Salmonirosea aquatica: one gene and its partner. The protein of the gene in region 1 interacts with the protein of each later gene in a pairwise test. Links are inferred from orthologs where the notes say so. Each region holds a gene or a part of one and is shown on either strand. Other genes may lie near its edges.

What was found. The genes of interacting proteins can lie anywhere in the genome.
Region 2: the proteins of GBK04_RS29360 (region 1) and ileS interact in binary tests that used the Escherichia coli proteins (3 or more experiments, as listed by UniProt). The link is inferred for Salmonirosea aquatica from one-to-one orthologs.

The regions. Positions count from the first base shown.
Region 1 is NZ_WHLY01000004.1:144,119-147,055, forward strand. Bases 80-2,839 are described here. They hold GBK04_RS29360 (D-ribose ABC transporter substrate-binding protein), read right to left. Parts: upstream 2,058-2,839; coding sequence 1,101-2,057; downstream 80-1,100. Other genes in these bases: GBK04_RS29350 (sugar ABC transporter ATP-binding protein), read right to left, coding at 80-392; GBK04_RS29355 (DUF2291 domain-containing protein), read right to left, coding at 406-1,035; GBK04_RS29365 (DUF1593 domain-containing protein), read right to left, coding at 2,117-2,839. Also shown: more of GBK04_RS29350, read right to left, coding at 1-79; more of GBK04_RS29365, read right to left, coding at 2,840-2,937. UniProt on the Escherichia coli protein: Part of the ABC transporter complex RbsABC involved in ribose import. Binds ribose. Also serves as the primary chemoreceptor for chemotaxis.
Region 2 is NZ_WHLY01000002.1:4,364,164-4,368,353, forward strand. What follows is about bases 1-4,013. They hold ileS (isoleucine--tRNA ligase), read left to right. Parts: upstream 1-348; coding sequence 349-3,813; downstream 3,814-4,013. Other genes in these bases: GBK04_RS19005 (bile acid:sodium symporter family protein), read right to left, coding at 1-150; GBK04_RS19015 (tetratricopeptide repeat protein), read right to left, coding at 3,896-4,013. Outside these bases: more of GBK04_RS19015, read right to left, coding at 4,014-4,190. UniProt on the Escherichia coli protein: Catalyzes the attachment of isoleucine to tRNA(Ile). As IleRS can inadvertently accommodate and process structurally similar amino acids such as valine, to avoid such errors it has two additional distinct tRNA(Ile)-dependent editing activities.

The DNA of each region.
Region 1 (2,937 bases):
GATACGTTCAGCTTTAATTTTTGCAGGAGAGCGGTCGTTTCGCGGTACATGGCTTTTTTGTCCACGGTACCCAAACGGGTCAAAGGCTCCCGACCCAGGAATATGTTTTCGGCAACGGAAAGGTGAGGAATCAGGTTGAGTTCCTGATGGATAATGGCGATGCCGTGCTGCTGCGCGTCTTTGGTATTGGTAAAGCGAACGGGCTGCCCTTTCCAGACCAAAGTACCCTCGTACTCGGGATACACACCCGACAGGATTTTCATCAGCGTCGATTTCCCGGCGCCGTTCTCGCCGATCAGCGCCGTAACTTTCCCGGCCTCGATGCGTAGGGAAACATCGTCTAAGGCAAGTACCCCCGGAAATCGCTTGGTGATATTATTTACTGTCAGCATTTTATAAAACCCATTACTGCTTTTCCACGGACAGACTGACCGGAATAATTTCGATTGAGCTGAAATTCAGGTATTTCTGATTCAGCTCGATGGCACCCGTAAACTCGACGCGATCTCCGGTTTTTACCTGGCCTTTGAAAGGGGGTATTACCTTAGTCCGGATGATGTTATTCAATTCGGCCGATACGGTATTAAAGTCCATGGTGTTGGTAAAGGCGTTGATATCGATTTGCCCGGAGGCATCGCGCACCGCATTGCCGAAAATATATTCAGTGGCTATGGTTAGCTCCGTGCCGGCGGGTTGGGCGTCGAGGGCTACCTGCACTTCGTTTTCCCTGACGTTTTTTACGGTAGCCACTCCCTTCACCGGGAAGTACTTGATATTGCCAATACCCAGCGCGTGGGAATGGGTGGCAAATGCCTGATCTGGGTTCGTTTGCAATTGCTGCAACAACGCGGATAAATCCACCCCTTTCTCCATGGCAGGCGTCAGCTTTTCGGACCAAAACGTAGTGGCATAGGCTGCGCCATCAAAGCCAGCGGTTGTCGCCTTCACTTCATCCAGTTTTTTAAAGTACACCGAATTATATGCTACCAGCAGGATCAACACGCCCAGTACTCCTTTCTGCCAAAGTTTATTCATGATGTGTATTCGTTTTGTTCAGGGCTTACTAATTCAAATTTACTGTGATTGTAGCGCTGCCGTTGCTATTTTTTTGCCCCGTAAGCCACATAATTGCCGACGTTTTTCGAGGTCACCAATTCCACAGCTACCGGCATTTTTTTGGGGAAATCCCGCTTGCCTTTGAAGTATTCGTCGGCGAACGTGGCGGCGGTTTGGGCCATCACGGCCGGGAACTGCATGCCCGTGGCGACGATTTTTCCGTCCTGAATGGAATTGACCACATCCTCCGCTCCGTCAAAGCCAAACACTTTCACCTTATCAGCCTTTCCGGCGGCGACCAGCGCCTGATAGGCACCCATCGCCATGGCATCGTTGCCACAAAATACCGCGTCGATGTCCGGGTTGGCTTGCAGGACGGACTCCAATACTTCCATGGCCTTATTGCGATCGAAATCCGCGCTTTGCTGCGCTACCATTTTCAGGTCAGGATAGTGATCGACCACGCTATGGAAGCCTCGGGAGCGGTTCCATGTATTATTATCGCCCACCATGCCCAGAATTTCCACGTAGTTCCCTTTTTTATTAAGGGATTCCACAAATTTCTTAGCAATGGATACGCTGCCGGAATAGCTGTCGGACAATATCTGGGAAGTAGCGGCATCGGGATCATTGACTTCGCGGTCCATGCAAAAAACGGGTACTCCTGCGATTTTAGCATTCTTGACATTCACAATGGAGCCATCGGCATCGGTCGGGTTGAACAGGATCGCGTCATAACCGGAGGCCAGGGCATTTTCAAAATGGTCAGTTTCCTGGGCGGTGTTGTTTTGCGAATCGAATATTTTGGCTTCGTACCCCAGCTCGTTGGCTTTTTCTTTGGCCTGTTCAGCCAGAAAAACGAACCATGGATTGTTCAGAGTCGAAACAATGATGGCCACCTTATTCGCCTCCTCCTTCTTTTCTTTTGTTTTACAACCAAATAGTGCAAGTGCAAAAACGGCGCAAAGTAAGAGAGATGAAATGGTGTTTTGTTTGAACATAGTCAGGAAGGAATTAAGCCAGGCAGTTCAGTCATTGAAGTACCACAGCGTACAAATGATTAGGCGTCTTTGGGATAAACCGTCAGGATTACGCGCTGATAGCGAGTCAGGCTGGGTGAACCATTGTCCGTTACAGCCAGAATGATATGCATCGTTTCGGGCTTGGCTACCTTCGGAGCCACCAACGTGGTGGTACTGCCTTCGGGATTTTTGAATACCAGCGGTTCTTTACTCGGGTTGGTACCCGCTTTGGGATAGTAGATCCACTGGTACGAAAGCGCATTTTTGTCCGGGTCCGTGGAATTTTTGCCATCGAGGGTCACAGTCTCACCGCTCTTTGCCGACAGCCGGTTACTGTGGGTCAGTTTGGCTACCGGAGGATGATTGGCTTCTTTGTAGGGTTTGATGTTCCAGTCCATGCGGGCGGCAAAATCGTGCTGGAAAGCTTCGCGCCACCGCCACAAAGTGGCTTTGTTGCTTGTATGAAAATTTCCATCTGCGCCCTTCACTTCGTCCATGGCGTCGGTATAGATCGGACGCGTTTCGGGTTCATAAAAGTACCTGAGCGTGTGGGGCGTATACAACTCGTACCTTCCCCCCCAACCGCCGTATTCGGGATGTTCGGCATCGTTCAACCCGTTGTCCATCAATCCCAGAAACGAAGGGGTATCTCCTTCCATCAGGAACTTGGTAAAAGGGTACTCTGCGCCCAACGGGCCGTGGTTCCTGACGTTTTCATCCAGCCAGGGATTATCCACAATTGCAAAATCAGCTCCCACAAAACGCCCATGAAATTTGTCGCCGCTGATGCCCGACCACGTAGCGTAGTGGTAGGCCCCCGCCGCATGGTAGCCGGGGCTGCCTACATAAAATAGGTCGG
Region 2 (4,190 bases), on another replicon or contig:
CGCGATCTTCCCCAGCTGCACCGGGGCCGATACCGTACCCGGGTACGGCCAGAGCCACGCCAGAAACACCGCCCCCATCAGCGCGAGAATAAAACCGTCGAACCCGGCGCGTTGCAGAATTTCCCAGAATGATCTTTGCGATTTTTTCAAAACCAATTTTGTTGATTAGGCAAAGCAACGAATTTCGGCAGGCTAATTGAAATTATTTTCAAATCAGGAATGCAATTTCTTGCCCGCCCCAAAAATCGCTAAATTTGCTCCCTTGAAAAATGAATCGCTTTTTCGGGAATACCCTGGTTCAGGGCCAGGTTTCTAAAATCCAATATTAAGTATCTAACGTCCATTTTAGTGAACTACCAGGAATACAAAAATCTCAGCTACCCCCAGCTCGCCGACGAAGTACTTAACTTCTGGAAAGAGAATAAAATCTTCGAGGAATCCGTCACCCTGCGCGAGGGCAACCCTACCTTCACGTTCTACGAAGGGCCACCCTCGGCCAATGGCGCGCCGGGCATTCACCACGTGATGGCCCGGACGATCAAGGATATTTTCTGCCGCTACAAAACCCTGCGCGGCTTTCAGGTGAAGCGCAAGGGCGGCTGGGACACGCACGGCCTGCCCATCGAGTTGCAGGTAGAGAAGGAATTGGGTATCACAAAGGAAGACATCGGTACCAAAATCAGCATCGAAGAATATAACGCCAAATGCCGCGAAACGGTCATGAAGTTCACCGACCAGTGGAACAACCTGACTGAGAAAATGGGCTACTGGGTGGACCTGGATGATCCCTATATCACCTACGAAAATAACTACATCGAGAGCCTGTGGCATTTGCTCAAAAAGCTATACGACAAGGGTTTGCTGTACAAAGGCTACACGATCCAGCCGTACAGTCCGGCGGCGGGTACGGGCCTTTCGTCGCACGAGCTGAATATGCCGGGTACCTACAAAGAACTGAAAGACACCACGATCGTGGCTATGTTCAAGGTTAAAGATGCCGGGACGCATTCAGTTTTTAAGGAATATAGCCAGGAAGACATCCGCATCCTGGCCTGGACGACCACGCCCTGGACCCTACCCGCCAACTCGGCCCTGACCGTCGGCGCGAACATTAGCTATGTATTGGTCAAAACGTTTAATCCCTATACCTACGCACCCGTCAGTGTAGTGCTGGCGAAGGATTTAGTCAAAAACTTCTTTTCGGAAAAAGGGAAAGACGGCGATTTTGTGGGGTACCCTGAAAGCGACAAGAAGGTACTTCCCTGGCAGATTCTTGCGGAGTTCAAGGGAAAAGACCTGGAAGGCATCGAGTACGAGCAACTCATGCCCTACGTCCAGCCCAAGACGCCCGCTTTTCGTGTGATTCTGGGCGATTTTGTCACGACCGAGGACGGTACGGGCGTGGTACATACCTCACCTACCTTCGGCGCGGACGACTTTCGCGTGGCGCAGGCCAACGGCATTCCGCCCATTATGGTGCAGGACGCCAACGGCAAAGAGGTACCCATTGTGGATCGTCAGGGCCGTTTTGTGAAAGAGATTGGCGAATTCGGGGGCAGGTACGTGAAGCCGGAATACTACTCCGACGCCGAACAGGATGAACCCGATTTCAAACCGACGGACGTGCTGATCGCGATCAAGCTGAAAGAGGAAGGCCTGGCTTTCAAGGTAGAAAAATACGAACACCCCTACCCACATTGCTGGCGCACCGACAAGCCCGTACTGTACTACCCGCTCGATAGCTGGTTTATCCGCACCACGGCCATGAAGGAAAAGCTGGTGGCTCTGAACAAAACCATCAACTGGCAACCCGAAAGTACCGGCACCGGCCGCTTCGGCAACTGGCTCGAAAATCTGGTAGACTGGAACTTGTCGCGCTCACGGTACTGGGGTACCCCCCTGCCGATCTGGCGCAACGATGCGGGCGAAGAAGTGTGCATTGGCTCGATTGAAGAATTGGTGCAGCGTTGCGAAGCTGCCAACGAAAAAATGCGAGCCTGGACGCTGGAAGGGAAATCGGGCTACGAGGAATATTTACACAAAAACGACGCCTTCCTGCAAGCCAATCTAGAACAAAAACTGGATTTGCACCGTCCGTTTGTCGATGAGATTTTTCTGATCTCGGAATCGGGCAACATCATGCAGCGCGAAACCGATCTCATCGACGTCTGGTTCGATTCGGGCGCGATGCCTTATGCGCAGTGGCACTATCCGTTTGAGAATCACGAAATTTTCAACGAAAGCTTTCCGGCCGATTTTATCAGTGAAGGGGTAGATCAAACGCGCGGCTGGTTCTTTACGCTCCATGCCATTGCGGGTATGCTGTTCGATTCGGTGGCCTTTAAGAATGTCGTTTCGACGGGTTTGGTTTTGGATAAAAACGGCAACAAAATGTCCAAGCGCCTGGGCAACGCCGTGAATCCGTTCAAGACGCTGGGTACCTTCGGACCTGATGCTACTCGCTGGTACCTCATTACCAACGCCGAACCCTGGGACAACCTGAAATTCAATATCGACGGCATCGGGGAAGTGCAGCGGAAGTTTTTCGGTACGCTGTCCAATACCTACAATTTTTTTGCGCTCTACGCCAATCTGGACGGCTACACGATCAATCAATTCGACCGGGTACCTCATGAGAAATTGCCCGAATTGGACCGCTGGATTTTGTCGAAACTGAATACGCTGGTCAAGGAGGTAGGTGAGCAATTCGAGAATTATAACCCGACCAAAGCGGGGCGACTGGTGCAGGATTTCGTGACCGACCAGCTCTCCAACTGGTACGTGCGGCTGTCGCGACGGCGTTTCTGGACCGGCAGCACCGGTAGTGGCGAACTGACGCTCGACAAAAAAGCGGCCTACGAAACATTGCAACACTGCCTGACGGCGGTGGCACAACTCATGTCGCCCATCGCGCCTTTCTACGGAGACTGGCTCTATCGCCAGCTCACTGAGCATGTGCGGGCTGAACGGAGCGCCGCCCGTTCGAAATCGCATAACACGCCTTTCCAACATTCCTCCGTCCACCTGACTGACTGGCATCCCGTAGAGTACGACTGGATCGACCTCGATCTGGAAGAATCCATGCAGCTGGCGCAGGATATCAGTTCGCTGGTGCACTCGTTGCGTAAAGGCCACAAAATCAAGGTACGTCAGCCGTTGTCCAAAATCCTGATTCCGGTACTGAGCGACAAAACACGCCGTCAGATCGAAAGCGTGGTACCTATCATTCTGTCGGAAGTCAATATCAAGACCGTCGAGTTTGTCCACGACGACAGCGGGATTTTGAAGAAGAAAATCAAACCCAACTTCAAAGCCCTGGGCCCCAAATTCGGCCCGCGGATGAAGGAGGTTGCGGCCGCTATTGCGCAGATGAGCGAAGACGACATCAAGGTACTGGAACGCGACAACGAATTTGCGCTGCCGGTGGCTGAGCCTCCGGTGTTCATCACGCTGCACGAGGTGGAAATCATCGCCGAGGACGTACCCGGCTGGCTGGTGGCCAGTGAAGACGGCCTGACGGTAGCCCTGGACGTGACCATCACCGACGAGCTACGTAAAGAAGGTATCGCCCGCGACTTCGTGAATCGGATCCAGAATCTGCGCAAAGACAGCGGCTTCGACGTGACGGACAAAATCCAGATCAGCCTGCAAAACGACGATGCTACCCTCACCGAGGCGGTCTCATCCCAGCGCGACTACATCTGCCAGGAAGTACAAGCCGTAGGACTCGACCTGGTCAATGACCTGAATGGTGCCGCGACGGAAATCGAGATGGATGAGTTTTTACTCAAAGTGAAAGTAGAAGTAGTATAAGTACCTTCGGTTATAGAGAATTCTATACAAAAGAGGCTGAATCAGAATTGTATCTGATTCAGCCTCTTTTCTGTAAGGTAGTTTACATGAATCGTTTGATCCGCTCGGCCAGATCGGCTGCTACCTCACGTACCTCGGCGGCGATGCTATTGAGAAAGGCGGTGCTGTCTTTCGCTACCAAGGATTGAATTGCCACAAAATACGGCCGAAGAATCACATCATAGCCATTTTGTTGCAGTACTTCCAAAATAGCCTGCCCGTATCCCAGATTGATGGATACCGCCGCGAAGCGCCACCAATCGTCCTGGGTGTTGGGAGGGAGCTTTCCTTCGGTATAGTGTAAAGCTTGCAGCAGATGCTTTTCGGCAATCCCTAGG